DNA from 2 places in the Microbacterium sp. LWH13-1.2 genome. Region 2 is predicted to be linked to the other one. Evidence: predicted binding sites of a transcription regulator. Region 2 holds the regulator's gene; the other holds the start of a gene.
The links. Region 2 encodes LexA, which represses DNA repair genes until DNA is damaged. Its sites were predicted from a motif close to TCGAACANNTGTTCGA; they were not measured.
Positions count from the first base shown of each region.

Region 1: the regulator LexA is predicted to act here: its motif matches at 3,586-3,601, upstream of MRBLWH13_RS09885 (DUF222 domain-containing protein).

Region 1 covers NZ_CP151635.1:2,071,250-2,077,434, forward strand. Annotated here, with positions in the region: gene MRBLWH13_RS09870 (Na+/H+ antiporter) at 1-733, opposite strand, end outside; gene MRBLWH13_RS09875 (ABC-F family ATP-binding cassette domain-containing protein) at 857-2,668, opposite strand; gene MRBLWH13_RS09880 (hypothetical protein) at 2,708-3,508, opposite strand; gene MRBLWH13_RS09885 (DUF222 domain-containing protein) at 3,631-4,989, shown strand; gene MRBLWH13_RS09890 (hypothetical protein) at 5,127-5,633, shown strand; gene MRBLWH13_RS09895 (hypothetical protein) at 5,906-6,185, shown strand, end outside.
Region 2 covers NZ_CP151635.1:1,959,698-1,965,882, reverse strand. Annotated here, with positions in the region: gene MRBLWH13_RS09330 (prolyl oligopeptidase family serine peptidase) at 1-649, opposite strand, end outside; gene lexA (transcriptional repressor LexA) at 695-1,381, opposite strand; gene MRBLWH13_RS09320 (LysM peptidoglycan-binding domain-containing protein) at 1,663-2,025, shown strand; gene MRBLWH13_RS09315 (histidinol-phosphate transaminase) at 2,099-3,193, shown strand; gene hisB (imidazoleglycerol-phosphate dehydratase HisB) at 3,190-3,807, shown strand; gene hisH (imidazole glycerol phosphate synthase subunit HisH) at 3,804-4,445, shown strand; gene MRBLWH13_RS09300 (AAA family ATPase) at 4,471-6,185, opposite strand, start outside.

The sequences.
Region 1 (6,185 bases), 110 kb from region 2:
CATAGGCGACTATCAGGCCGGCGACCACGACGGCGAGGACGCCGGAGGCGTGCACGATCTCGGCCAGCAGGAACGCCGAGAACGGGATCAGCAGAAGTGTGACGTTGATGACGATCGTCGAGGAGGTGCGACGCAGCAGCAGGTATCCGAGGGCGGCGACCACGACACCGGCGGCGATGCCTCCGATGTACGAGGTGAGCACCGACATGGTCACCGACAGCGGCGTCACGTTTCCGCCGAGGGCCAGCGAGATGGCGATCGCGTAGAGCACCAGGGCGGTGCCGTCGTTCGTCAGGCTCTCCGCCTTGAGCTTCATGAACATGCGCGTCGGCAGCAGGCGTCCGAGGGCGGCGACGGCCGTGGCGTCCGGCGGGGCGACGGCAGCGCCGAGAATGAGGGCGGTCTCCCACGGCATCCCGAACAGCAGCCCGATGCCGGCGACGGCGAAGGCGGATGCCACGACGAGCAGCGTGCTCATCGGCAGGATGTAACGGAAGTCGCGGCGGATCGACCGCAGCGACGTCGTCAGGCTCTCCCAGAACAGCATCACCGGGAGGAAGAGCAGCAGCACGGTCTCGGGCGGGAGCTGGATCTCACGCAGCTGCGGCACGAAGCCGAGCAGCAGGCCCATGATGACGAGCACCAGGGGCAGCGCCAGCCTCACTCTGGGCGCGAGCAGCGTCCCGACGAGGATCGTGAGTCCGATCAGGACGGTGACCTCGAGTCCTTCCATCTGAACCTCCCGGGTACCGCAGGATCAAGCTGTGCGATCCCGGATGGCATCGAACCCCGCCCAGAGCACAGCGCATCGCAGTGCCACCGTATTCCCACGGAGGCCGGATCGCGAGGGGTCAGTTCAGTCGAGCTCTTCCGTCAGCTCGAACCAGCGGAGTTCGAGCTCCTCGATCTCCGCCTGCTGATCGCTGATCGCCTTCATCTTGTCGCCGAGGCCTGCGAAGTCCGACTGATCGTGATCCGCCAGAGCGGTCTTCGCCTTGTCGACCTGCTGCGTGAGCTTCTGGATGCGACGCTCGAGCGAGGCGACCTCCTTCTGCGCTGCGCGCAGGGCGGCACCGTCGAGGCTGGGGGCCTTCTTCTCGGTGTTGACGGCGGTCTGGGACTTGCCGGGGGCCGACGTCTGCAGCTGACGCAAGCGCAGATACTCGTCGACCCCTCCGGGAAGGTGCCGCAGGTGACCGTCCAGGATCGCGAACTGCTGATCCGTCACGCGCTCGAGGAAGTACCGGTCGTGGCTGACGACCAGCAGGGTTCCCGACCACGAATCGAGCAGGTCCTCGATCGCCGCGAGCATGTCGGTGTCGAGATCGTTGGTCGGCTCGTCGAGGATGAGCACGTTGGGCTGGTCGAGGAGCACGAGCAGCAGCTGGAGGCGACGCTGTTGACCGCCCGAGAGGTCTTTCACCGGAGTCGAGAGCTGCGCCGAGTCGAAGCCGAGCCGCTCGAGCAGCTGCCCGGGGGTGAGTTCCTGCGCCTTGGATCCCGCGCCCATCGTGTAGGACGTGCGCAGACGCGAGATCACGACGCGCACCGGCTCGCGCCGCACGTCCTCCAGCTCGTCGAGGCGCTGGGTGAGGGTCTTGACCTTGACGGTCGTGCCGCGCTTCACGCGGCCGACGGTGGGCTCGACCGTGCCCGAGATGAGCCCGAGTAGCGTCGACTTGCCCGCACCGTTGACGCCGAGGATTCCGGTGCGCTCCCCCGGTGCGATGCGCCATTCGACGTCGCGGAGCACCTCGCGCGTGCCACCGTCGGCGGTCGGGTAGGTCACTCCGACGTCGAGCAGGTCCACGACGTCCTTGCCGAGGCGTGAGACGGCGAGCGACTGCAGCGAGATCTTGTCGCGGATCTCGGGCACGTCGGCGATGAGCTCGTTGGCCGCGTCGATACGGAACTTCGGCTTCGCGGTTCGGGCCGGTGCGCCTCGGCGCAGCCAGGCGAGCTCCTTCTTGGCGAGGTTCTGTCGCTTGGCCTCGGTCGCGGCCGCCATCCGGTCGCGCTCCACGCGCTGCAGGATGTAGGCCGCATAGCCGCCCTCGAAGGGCTCGACGATGCGGTCGTGCACCTCCCAGGTCTCGGTGCAGATCTCGTCGAGGAACCACCGGTCGTGAGTCACGACCATGAGGGCGCCCGAGTTCGCACTCCAGCGCTTCTTGAGGTGCCCGGCAAGCCACGTGATGGCTTCGACGTCGAGGTGGTTGGTGGGCTCATCGAGGGCGATGACGTCCCAGTCGCCGGTGAGCAGCTTGGCGAGCGAGACACGACGACGCTGGCCACCGCTGAGGGAGCCGATCTCGGCGTCCCAGGGCAGATCCTTCAGCAGACCCTCGATCACATCGCGGATGCGCGGATCGCCGGCCCACTCGTACTCCGGGGTGTCACCGACCACCGCAGCGCTGATGGTCAGGTCGTCGCTGAGGGTGTCGGCCTGGTCGAGGACGCCGATGGTCGTGCCGCCGCGCACGGTGACGCGGCCCGAATTCGGCTCCTTGGTTCCGGCCAGCATGCCCAGGAGGCTCGACTTGCCGTCGCCGTTGCGGCCGACGATGCCGATGCGGTCGCCCTCTTCGATGCCGAGGGTCACGGAGTCGAAGACGACCCTCGTCGGATATTCGAGGTGAAGGGCTTCTGCCCCGAGAAGATGTGCCATGTTGCTTCCCAGGGTAGTCGGGCGCGCTGGGTGAGCCGGTCAGACTAGGGCGACCTCGATCGCAGGAGCATGCCTCGCCTGCATCCGGTCGTCCCAGTGCCCGAGGAGTTCGAACGTCGCGATCCGGAAGGCGAGAGCGCGGATCAGGAACTGCCGGTCCACGTTCCTGGCGTCTGCGAGCCGGATCATATCGGCGGGGTCGAGGCCGTGCCAGCACACGGCGTCGGCGAGGACGATCGCATCGGCGAAGCCGACCGGACGCCAGTAGGGTGCCCAGTCGATGACCACCGGGGGCTGTCCCGGCTCGAACATCACGTTGCCGAGAAGATCTGCGTGGATGATCTGCGCTGTCGCCGAGACCGGGCGGAAGGCGGCGATCAGACGATGGAGGGTAGCATTCGCCGCTGGTGGCTCGTCTTCCTGCCAGGCGATTCTGTCGGATCTCGCCCACGGATCGTCAGCATGATCGAGGAAGTCGGGGCGGTCGAGGCCTCGGACCGCCTGGTGGAACGCGTCCCCCGCGTCGAGCACGTCGGTCACGCGCGTCTCATCCGCGGCACCCGGGAGCCACCGCCAGGCCTCCCACCCGTCGAGCGTCCACGCTCCGGATCGGGTGGCGATCGGACGGGGAGTGCGGAACCCCGCGGAGTGGGGCAGCGTCGAGAGGACGTTCGCCTTCCATACCGTCTCGCCGTCGCCTGCCGACGGGCGCAGCACCGTGTCGCCGGCCCGCCAGGTCAACCCTCGACCGCCGGGAAGATTCAGAGGTTCCGAGTGGTGCGCGCTCCCGATTCCGAACTCGGCGAGCGCGGCGCGTGAGGGTGAGAGTGCCGTCGCCATGGGTCGAGGCTATGGCAGCGTTGCTGTCTCTGCTCGAGAATCTGCGGCTTATCGCCGCATTGCATATCGGGAATATGTCGAATCTTTCTTCGAATGTCGGTGGTCCCTGATCTACTTAATGCATGACAGCGCTGCTCGACGCGACGGACTCCCAGATGGCGACACTCGCCGATCTGGTGTCGTCGCTGCAGATCGCGGAGGCGACGGTGAGCAGCATGATGGCGGCTCGCGACGGCCTTCTCGCGATCGCCGGGCGACTGGCGATCGACATCGCGAAACAGGGCGACCATCCTGATCGCGGCGACCACTCGATCCGCACGATCGCCGCCGAGATCGCGACCGTGCAGCACGTCAGCGATCGCACCATCGAGCGACGGATGGCAGCTGCGGGAATGATGATCGACCTCTTCCCCACCGTGTGGGAGGCGCAGGGCCAGGGGCGCATCAGCGCCGCGCATTCCCGGGTCATCGTCGATGCCGGGTCGCACATCGAGTCGCCGAGCGCCCGCCAGGCGTACGCGACGATCATGCTCCCTCTCGCCGAGGTCGAGTCGCCCAATCGGCTGCGGGCGCTGGCGCGTCGAGTGGCCGAGCGATTCGCGCCCACGACCGTGACGGAGCGACACCGCAAGGCGCGCGCTCAGCGGCGCGTCTGGGTGACTGACGGCGAAGACGGGATGGCCGGGTTGCACGTGCACGCGCCCGCGGCGCTGATCCACGGCATGTTCGACCGCCTCTCGCAGATGGCGCATGCGCTGCGCGACGAGAACCTCCGCGCGAGGCGGGAGGCTAAGCGAGAAGGACGAGAGTTCGAGGCCGACGACCGAACGGTCGATGAGATCCGCGCCGATCTGCTCACCGATCTGGTGCTCAGCGGCACTCCGACCGGGCATGACACCGAAGACGGGCTGCTCGCACAGATCATGGCTCGCATCGAGGTCACGGTTCCGGTGACGACCCTGATGGCCGATGATGCGAGCCCGGCGTCGGGCGACCAGATCCCGACCGGTGACGGCTCCGCGACTCCGCCAGCCGAACTCGATGGCGTGATCCCCATCGATACCGACACCGCGCGGAAGCTCGCAGGCACGGCCACGGGGTGGGATCGAGTGATGACTCATCCGATCAGCGGGCGGGTACTCGCAGTCGACCGATACAGGCCCGGCAAGCACCTACGACGACATCTTCGAGCGAGAGACCAACGTTGTCGATTCCCCGGGTGCGGGATCGCGGCGCGGAAATGCGACCTCGACCACAATCACGCAGCATCGGCGGGTGGCGCGACCTGCGAGACGAACCTCGCCGCGTTCTGTCGGCGACATCACGTCCTGAAACACCACTCCCCCTGGCACGTGGGACAGAAGCCGGGCGGGGTCATGGAGTGGACGAGCCCCACCGGTCGCACCTACATCGACACTCCTCCTGCACCGAACACGGTCACCTTCACCGTGGCCGACGATGCAGCCCGCGCGCCGTTCTGAGCGAAGTGCTGGTCGACGTCTGGTGCTGTGGATAACTGCGGCGGCACCGACCGCACGTTGACTACGGTGGCGCGGTGACCCCTCCTCGCTTGCGACCCTCGCCCGCTCCCCGACCGATGACGACGCGCACAAGAAGTGTGGCTGTCGTGCTGGTTGCGTTCGCGCTCAGCTCACTGCTGGGGTGCGCACCGGAGCCGGCACCGGTGCCCACGCCGACGCCCGCCTTCGCCAGCGAGGAAGAGGCGTTCGCGGCGGCGGAAGAGGTGTACCGGGCATACTTTGACGCCCTAAGCGCTCGGGCACGTGGTGATTCTGAGCCTGACCCACAAGAGTTTCTTACGTCTCTCGCGCTCGAAAGCGACATCGAGGCTCAAAGGTCACTACGTGAATGGGGGCTACGGGCCAGCGGGGAGGCGAAGATCCTGTCTTTCCGCGGGACAGAGGCAAGTGTTGGCGAGCCGACCGGGAAAGTCGAAGGAATGGTGTGCATCGACGTATCTGAGTTTCGAGTCGTTGATGCGGGCGGCATCGACGTAACCCCTCCTGACCGAGGCGACGTTGTCGCGCAGCTCGTGGAATTCTCCGGAGACGGCGATAACCTGCTGATCGCTCACGAGGACTCCGCAGATGGGGAAACATGCTAACCAGAACAGCGACGGCCTTGATGGCCGTCGCAATAGTGCTGGCGATGCCTAACGCTGCCACTCGGGCTAGTTCGGGCTGCACCACGTCCTCGCAAATGATGGGCCTCTGCGGTTCAACCGACGGCTCGTCTCTTACGATCTCCGGCACGCAACAGCAGCAGGGTACCAACCCGAACACGGACACACGTCGAACTAATGGGGGCCCGGGCGGCCCCTCCGACCCCAGCGCACCATCGGGGCCGAGCCAGGAGGCGATCGATCTCGCGGCGTGCATGGATGACTCGGGCACCACGCGATGCGCACCCCGTCTGAACCGGCCCGCTGCCCCGGCGACGACCCCGCTGGCGACGGGCACTCCGACGATCGTCATCTCCGACCTCGCGCGGTTCGCCCCCGCATCCGTCCTCGCCACCGCCGAACCCGGAAACGTCGGAATCGCCGGGATGCCGACCAACTTCACCGCTGCTGCGACACCGCAGGTCCAAGGCGGCGAGCTGTTCGGCGTGCCACTGCGCGTGCGATTCGTCCCGGCCGGATACGACTACACCTACG
Region 2 (6,185 bases):
CCGTCCACTCGGGCTGGAGGGCCGCACGCGTCGGCAGCTCGAGGGTCTCGACCCCATCGGAGATCGTGAGCGTGGCGCGCTGCCAGGGCATCTGCGCGCCCGTCCACTGCACCCAGGCGATCCGTGACCCGTCGGGTGAGAGCGCCGGATGCCCGTAGAAGGCGTCGCCCTCGACGACGGTCCTCACCAGTGTCGGGTCCGCCGCCGCGGAGCCGTCGACGGGGATCTCGACGATGCCGCGACGATGAGGGGTGCTGGTGAGGTCCTCACGGACGGCGAAGAGCCGCCCCTGCTGCAGTCTCAGACCGCCGTGGGCGGGGCCTGCGGGTGTCAGCGGCTCGGGCTCGCCTCCGCGGCGCATCCGGCGCACCCGCTGATCCTTCGCGTCGACGAAGTAGAGCGTGCCCTCGGCGTCCGCGGTCCACGCTCCACCGCCGTACTCGTGGACGCGGGAGCGGGCGCTCCACGGAGCAGGGAGGATCTCGGCGCCGGTCGAGCTGCGCACGGTGAGCCGACCACCCTCGGAAGGAATCGACTCTCCCCACCAGATCTCGTCGCCGACGAATGCCGAGCCGTCGATCCTCGGAGAGGACGCGGCGATCCGGGCTGCAGAGAAAGGGGAGGTCCAGGTACCGAACGGCGAAGACATGCTTCGAGCCTAGGCGTGGCTCCTGAGCCGTGCGTTCGGAGGCCGTCAGACGGCGCGCAGTACCGCGACGATCTTTCCGAGGATGACGGACTCGTCACCGAGGATGGGCTCGAATGCGGAGTTGCGCGGCAGCAGCCAGGTGTGGCCGTCACGACGGCGGAGCACCTTGACCGTCGCCTCGCCGTCGAGCATCGCCGCCACGATCTCACCGTTCTCCGCGCTGCCCTGCGAGCGGACGACGACCCAGTCGCCGTCGCAGATGGCAGCGTCGATCATCGACTCTCCGGAGACCTTCAGCATGAAGAGATCGCCCTTGCCGACGAGCTGGCGCGGGAGCGGGAAGATCTCCTCGACCTGCTGATCGGCGGTGATGGGAACGCCGGCGGCGATCCGGCCGACCAGGGGAACCAGGGCGGCATCGCCCACGGGAGTCGCGACGTCTGCCGGGTTCTCGCCGCTCGTGCCGGGAAGATCGATCAGGACCTCCATGGCGCGGGTCTTGCCGGGGTCGCGGCGCAGGTAGCCGCTGAGTTCGAGTTGCCCGAGCTGATGAGTCACGCTCGACAGCGACTTGAGTCCCACCGCGTCTCCGATCTCGCGCATGCTCGGCGGGTAGCCGTACCTGCTGATCGACGTCTGGATGACCTCGAGGATCGCCATCTGCTTGGGGCTCAGGCTCTTCCGGCGACGGGTGCGCGGAACCTCGGCGTCGGTGGCGGAGTTGTCGCTCATGGTGCTCCTCAGGTGTGCGATTCCGGCGTCTCAGTTCGAATGTCGGAGGCCCGTGGTGGGGTGTTCGTATCGAAACCGTATCCGAGAATCGGCCAGATGTGGAAGATCTGTTCGAGCGTGTCTTCTGATTCGCGGGTAGTTTTTCGAAGAACGCTTGACAGATGTTCGAATTCGAAGATAACTTCGGAACGTAGCTTCGCATTCACGGCTCCCGGCCGAGGCGCGAATGCGAACGCTACGCCAACTTCACCGCTCACGCGGTAGATGCAGAGGAGCACGACATGAGCACCATCGCCTTCAGCAACGCAGCAGTCCTCCCGGCACGTCCGGCGACGAAGCTCCGTCTGACGGTGCGCGGTCGTCGCGTCGTGCTCGCGCTGGCCGCACTCCCGCTCGCGGCGGGCATCGCCTTCGCCGCGCTGAGCGGCGGCAGTGCGATGGCCTCGGGTGAGCAGGTCGCGGCGGCTTCCTTCGCCACCGTGACCGTGATGCCGGGCGACACGCTCTGGTCGATCGCCGAGGGCATCGCACCCGGTGCAGACCCGCGCGAGGTCATCGGTGACATCACACGCCTGAACATGCTCCGTGGCGGCGCCCTCCAGATCGGCCAGGAACTGGCGATCCCCGCGCAGTACTCCGAGTGAGCGATCGGCGCGGGCGACGGGCGGGCTTCATTCTCTGTCACCGCGCGCATCCGTGGGGTTCACGACGCTTACCATGGGAAGGGTGACTGCATCACTCGCTGACCTCCCCCTTCGCGACGACCTCCGAGGGCTCACGCCGTACGGGGCCCCCCAGGCGCCGCTGCCGGTCGCCCTCAACGTCAACGAGAACACTCATCCGATTCCGGATGCCGTAGCAAGCGACATCCTCGATGACATCGCGGTCGCGCTTCGTGACGTCAACCGCTACCCCGACCGCGAGTTCACCACACTGCGCGAGGGCTTCGCCGAATACCTCGGTCACGGCCTCGACGCCAGCCGGATCTGGGCGGGCAACGGGTCGAACGAGGTGCTGCAGCACATCCTGCAGGCATTCGGCGGCCCTGGTCGCACGGCCTTCAGCTTCGCACCGACCTACTCGATGTATCCGCTGATCTCGCAGGGCACGGGAGCACGATGGATCGCGGGCACCAGGCAGCCCGACTACACGATCACACCGGACGAGGCGGCCGCACAGGTCGCGGAGGTCGACCCCGACGTCATCCTGATCTGCTCGCCGAACAACCCCACGGGCACGCCGCTCGGCCTCGACGTCGTCGAGGCCGTCTATGAGGCATCCCGCGGCATCGTCGTGGTCGACGAGGCGTACCAGGAGTTCGCTCCGCGCGACGCAGCCTCCGCGCTGACCCTGCTCGAGGGGCGCCCGCGGCTCGCGGTCTCGCGCACGATGAGCAAGGCGTTCGCGTTCGCGGGCGCCCGCGTGGGCTATCTCGCCGCCGATCCGGCCTTCATCGACGCGCTGCGCCTCGTGCGGCTGCCCTACCACCTCAGTGCGCTGACGCAGGCCGCAGCCGTCGCAGCGCTGCGCAACTCCGATGTGATGCTGGGCATGGTCGAGGAGATCGTCGAGCAGCGCGATCGCATCTCGGCGACCCTCGAGGCGCTCGGCTACACCCCGCACGAGTCGTGGTCTAACTTCGTCCTCTTCGGAGGAGTGGCAGAGCCGCAGAAGGTCTGGCAGCAGCTGTACGACCGGGGAGTGCTGATCCGCGACGTCGGGATCCCCGGACACCTCCGCGTCACCGCCGGCACCGAGGCGGAGACCACCGCATTCCTCGATGCCCTCGCCTCGATAGGATCGGCTTCATGAGCACCCCCGCCCAGACCCCGCGCACCGCCACGCGTGTGCGCAGCACGTCGGAGTCCACCGTCGAGCTCGAGCTGAACCTCGACGGAACCGGTGCGAGCCGTATCGACACGTCGGTGCCGTTCTTCGACCACATGCTGACGGCGTTCGCGAAGCACTCGCTCACCGACCTCACCGTGCGCGCATCCGGCGACACGCAGATCGACGCGCACCACACGGTCGAGGACATCTCGATCGTGCTCGGCCAGGCCATCCGGGAGGCGCTGGGCGACAAGTCGGGGATCTCCCGCTACGGCGACGCCCTCGTTCCGCTCGACGAGGCGCTGGCACAGGCCGTCGTCGACATCTCGGGCCGTCCGTACCTCGTGCACACCGGGGAGCCTGCAGGCTTCGAGCACCACCTCATCGGCGGTCACTTCACGGGCTCCCTCGTGCGTCACTCCTTCGAGGCCATCACGTTCAACGCCGGTCTGACGGTGCACGTGCGTGTGCTCGGCGGGCGCGACCCGCACCACATCGCCGAGGCCGAGTACAAGGCCTTCGCACGTGCGTTCCGCCAGGCCAAGGCGCTCGATCCGCTGGTCGACGGCATCCCGTCGACCAAGGGTGCGCTGTGAGCACTGCTCCTCGGGTCGCCGTCTTCGACTACGAGTCCGGCAACGTGCACTCTGCGGTGAAGGCGCTCCTCGCGGCGGGGGCGGATGCAGTGCTCACGCGCGACCGCAAGGAGGCGCTCGAGGCTGACGGCCTCGTCGTGCCCGGCGTGGGTGCCTTCCAGGCCGTTCGTGACGCGCTTCGCGCACATGGCGGCGACGAGATCATCGATCGGCGGCTCGCCGGCGGGCGACCTGTCCTCGGCATCTGCGTCGGAATGCAGGTGCTCTTCTCCCACGGCGTCGAGCGCGGTCACGATTCGGAGGGTCTCGGTGAATGGCCGGGAGCCGTCACCGAACTGAACGCTCCGGTGCTGCCGCACATGGGCTGGAACACCGTCGAATCCGGCGCCGACTCGGTGCTCTTCAAGGGGATCGAGAACGAACGCTTCTATTTCGTGCACTCATACGCTGCGCAGTCGTGGGAACTCGACGTCATCCCGCCGTTCCCGCAGCCTGTGCTGACGTGGACGACGTACGGAGACCCGTTCCTCGCCGCCGTCGAGAACGGTCCGCTCTCGGCCACGCAGTTCCACCCCGAGAAGTCCGGCGAGGCCGGTATCCAGCTGCTCCGCAACTGGGTCGACAGCCTGCGTCCCTGAGGCGGGACGCGCTGGTCGCTGCGCGTCAGAAACCGCGCGCGACCGCGGCTGCGGCCGACAGCCACGCCTGCTGAGTGGGCGCCGAGAGCGCACGAAGACGGAGGTGTCCGTCGACCATCTCGCGATCGAACGGGATGTCGACGACTTCACGCGCCAGCGGCCGGTACCCCGCGACGACCTCTGCGATCTCCGCGGATGAGGCTTTGGGGTCGGCCTGGCTGACCACGACCACGGATTCGCGCGCGAGGCGCGCTGAGCGTTCGTCGCGGTCCTCGAGCGCTTCGAGAAGCAGCGCTCCGGCCTCGGCGTGGTCGTCGCGCGTCGTCGTCGCGACGACGATCTGATCCGCGAGGTCGATCATGCGCAACCACATCGGATCGGATTCGTCGTTGCCCGAATCGATGATGATCAGTCGGTAGAACTTCGCAGCGACCGCGTGGATCGAGTCCACATCCGCCGGGCTGAGACGATTCTCGTGGGCCAGCCGGATGGGCTTGGACCGCAGCACGTCGTACTTCTCCTGCGGCTGGTGGTGCACGAAGTGCGCCAGATCGGCCGACTGGCCCTGGGCGCCGAGCAGGCGCTGCGTCTGCGGCAGGAGCTCGAGCAGGGTGCGGTCGTGAGCGCCGGTCTCGGTGCGCCATCCGAGCGTGCCTCGGGTCTGATTGTTGTCCCAGGCCAGCACGCCCGCGCCGCCGTACTGGGCGAACACGGCCGACAACAGCACCGTGGCGGGAGTCTTACCAGCCCCGCCCTTGCCGTTGACGACAGCGACGGTGCGCGGACCCGGCCAATGGCGGCTGACCTCGTGCTCGTCGTCGCGCATCGCACGCTCACGCGCATTGGGTCCGAGGGAGAACCCGACACGATTGAGGAATCCGCGACCGCCCCGGCGGGCAGGCTCCTCCCGTCGTTCCTCCTGCAGGAAGGAGCGGCGTTCGACTCCCTGCTCCCGTTGGCGGCGACGAGAGGAGGCTGCTGCTTCCGTCTGCGCCGGTGCGGTGGCCCTGGGTGCGGTGGCGCCGGGCGCGACCGCGGCGGGCGGGATCGGCGTCGCTGTGGCAGGGGCCTGCGCCTGGACCGGGCCCTGCGCCTGGACAGGGGGCTGCGCCTGGACCGGGCCCTGCGCCTGGAGGATCGCGGTGGGGCGAGTGTCCGGAGCGCCCGGATTCGGAGCCGATGGGACGGTCGCCGGGGGAGCGGAGAAGCTCGGTGATGCCTGTGATGCCTGTGATGCCGGTGCGGTCGAGGGGCGGAGCGGCGTGGTCGCAGGCTGTGCAGGTGGCGCGGGGACCGCCGGCACGATCGGCGCGACCGGCACGGCCGAAGGTCCCCCGGTGGGGGTCGTCCTGGCAGGTGCGGGCGGGACAGCGGGTTGCTGCGGCTCGGCGCGCGCGGCCTGCTGGACGGGGGGAGGGGTCAGAGCAGCGGGTCGGCCGGCGTCCGCGGATGCGGAGGTCGCCCGTGCCTGCGCCGGCGCGTTCGTCTGAGGGAGGGCAGGCGCTGCCGCTGCGGCAGCCGCTGCCGCAGCGCGTGTTCCCGGCGCGGGAGCGCTCGACGCCACACTCGCTGCAGGGGATCGTGGGGGCGTCGGCGTCGGCGCCGACCAGTCCACGGCACCGCCATCGTTCGCGGCGGGGGCGTTCGCGGCTGGCGGGTCGGCGTCATCTGCTGCGGGCGTCGACGGGTGCGAAGCCCTCGGGCTCTGCTCGGCATCTGCCTGCGGGCTCTGCTCGGGCT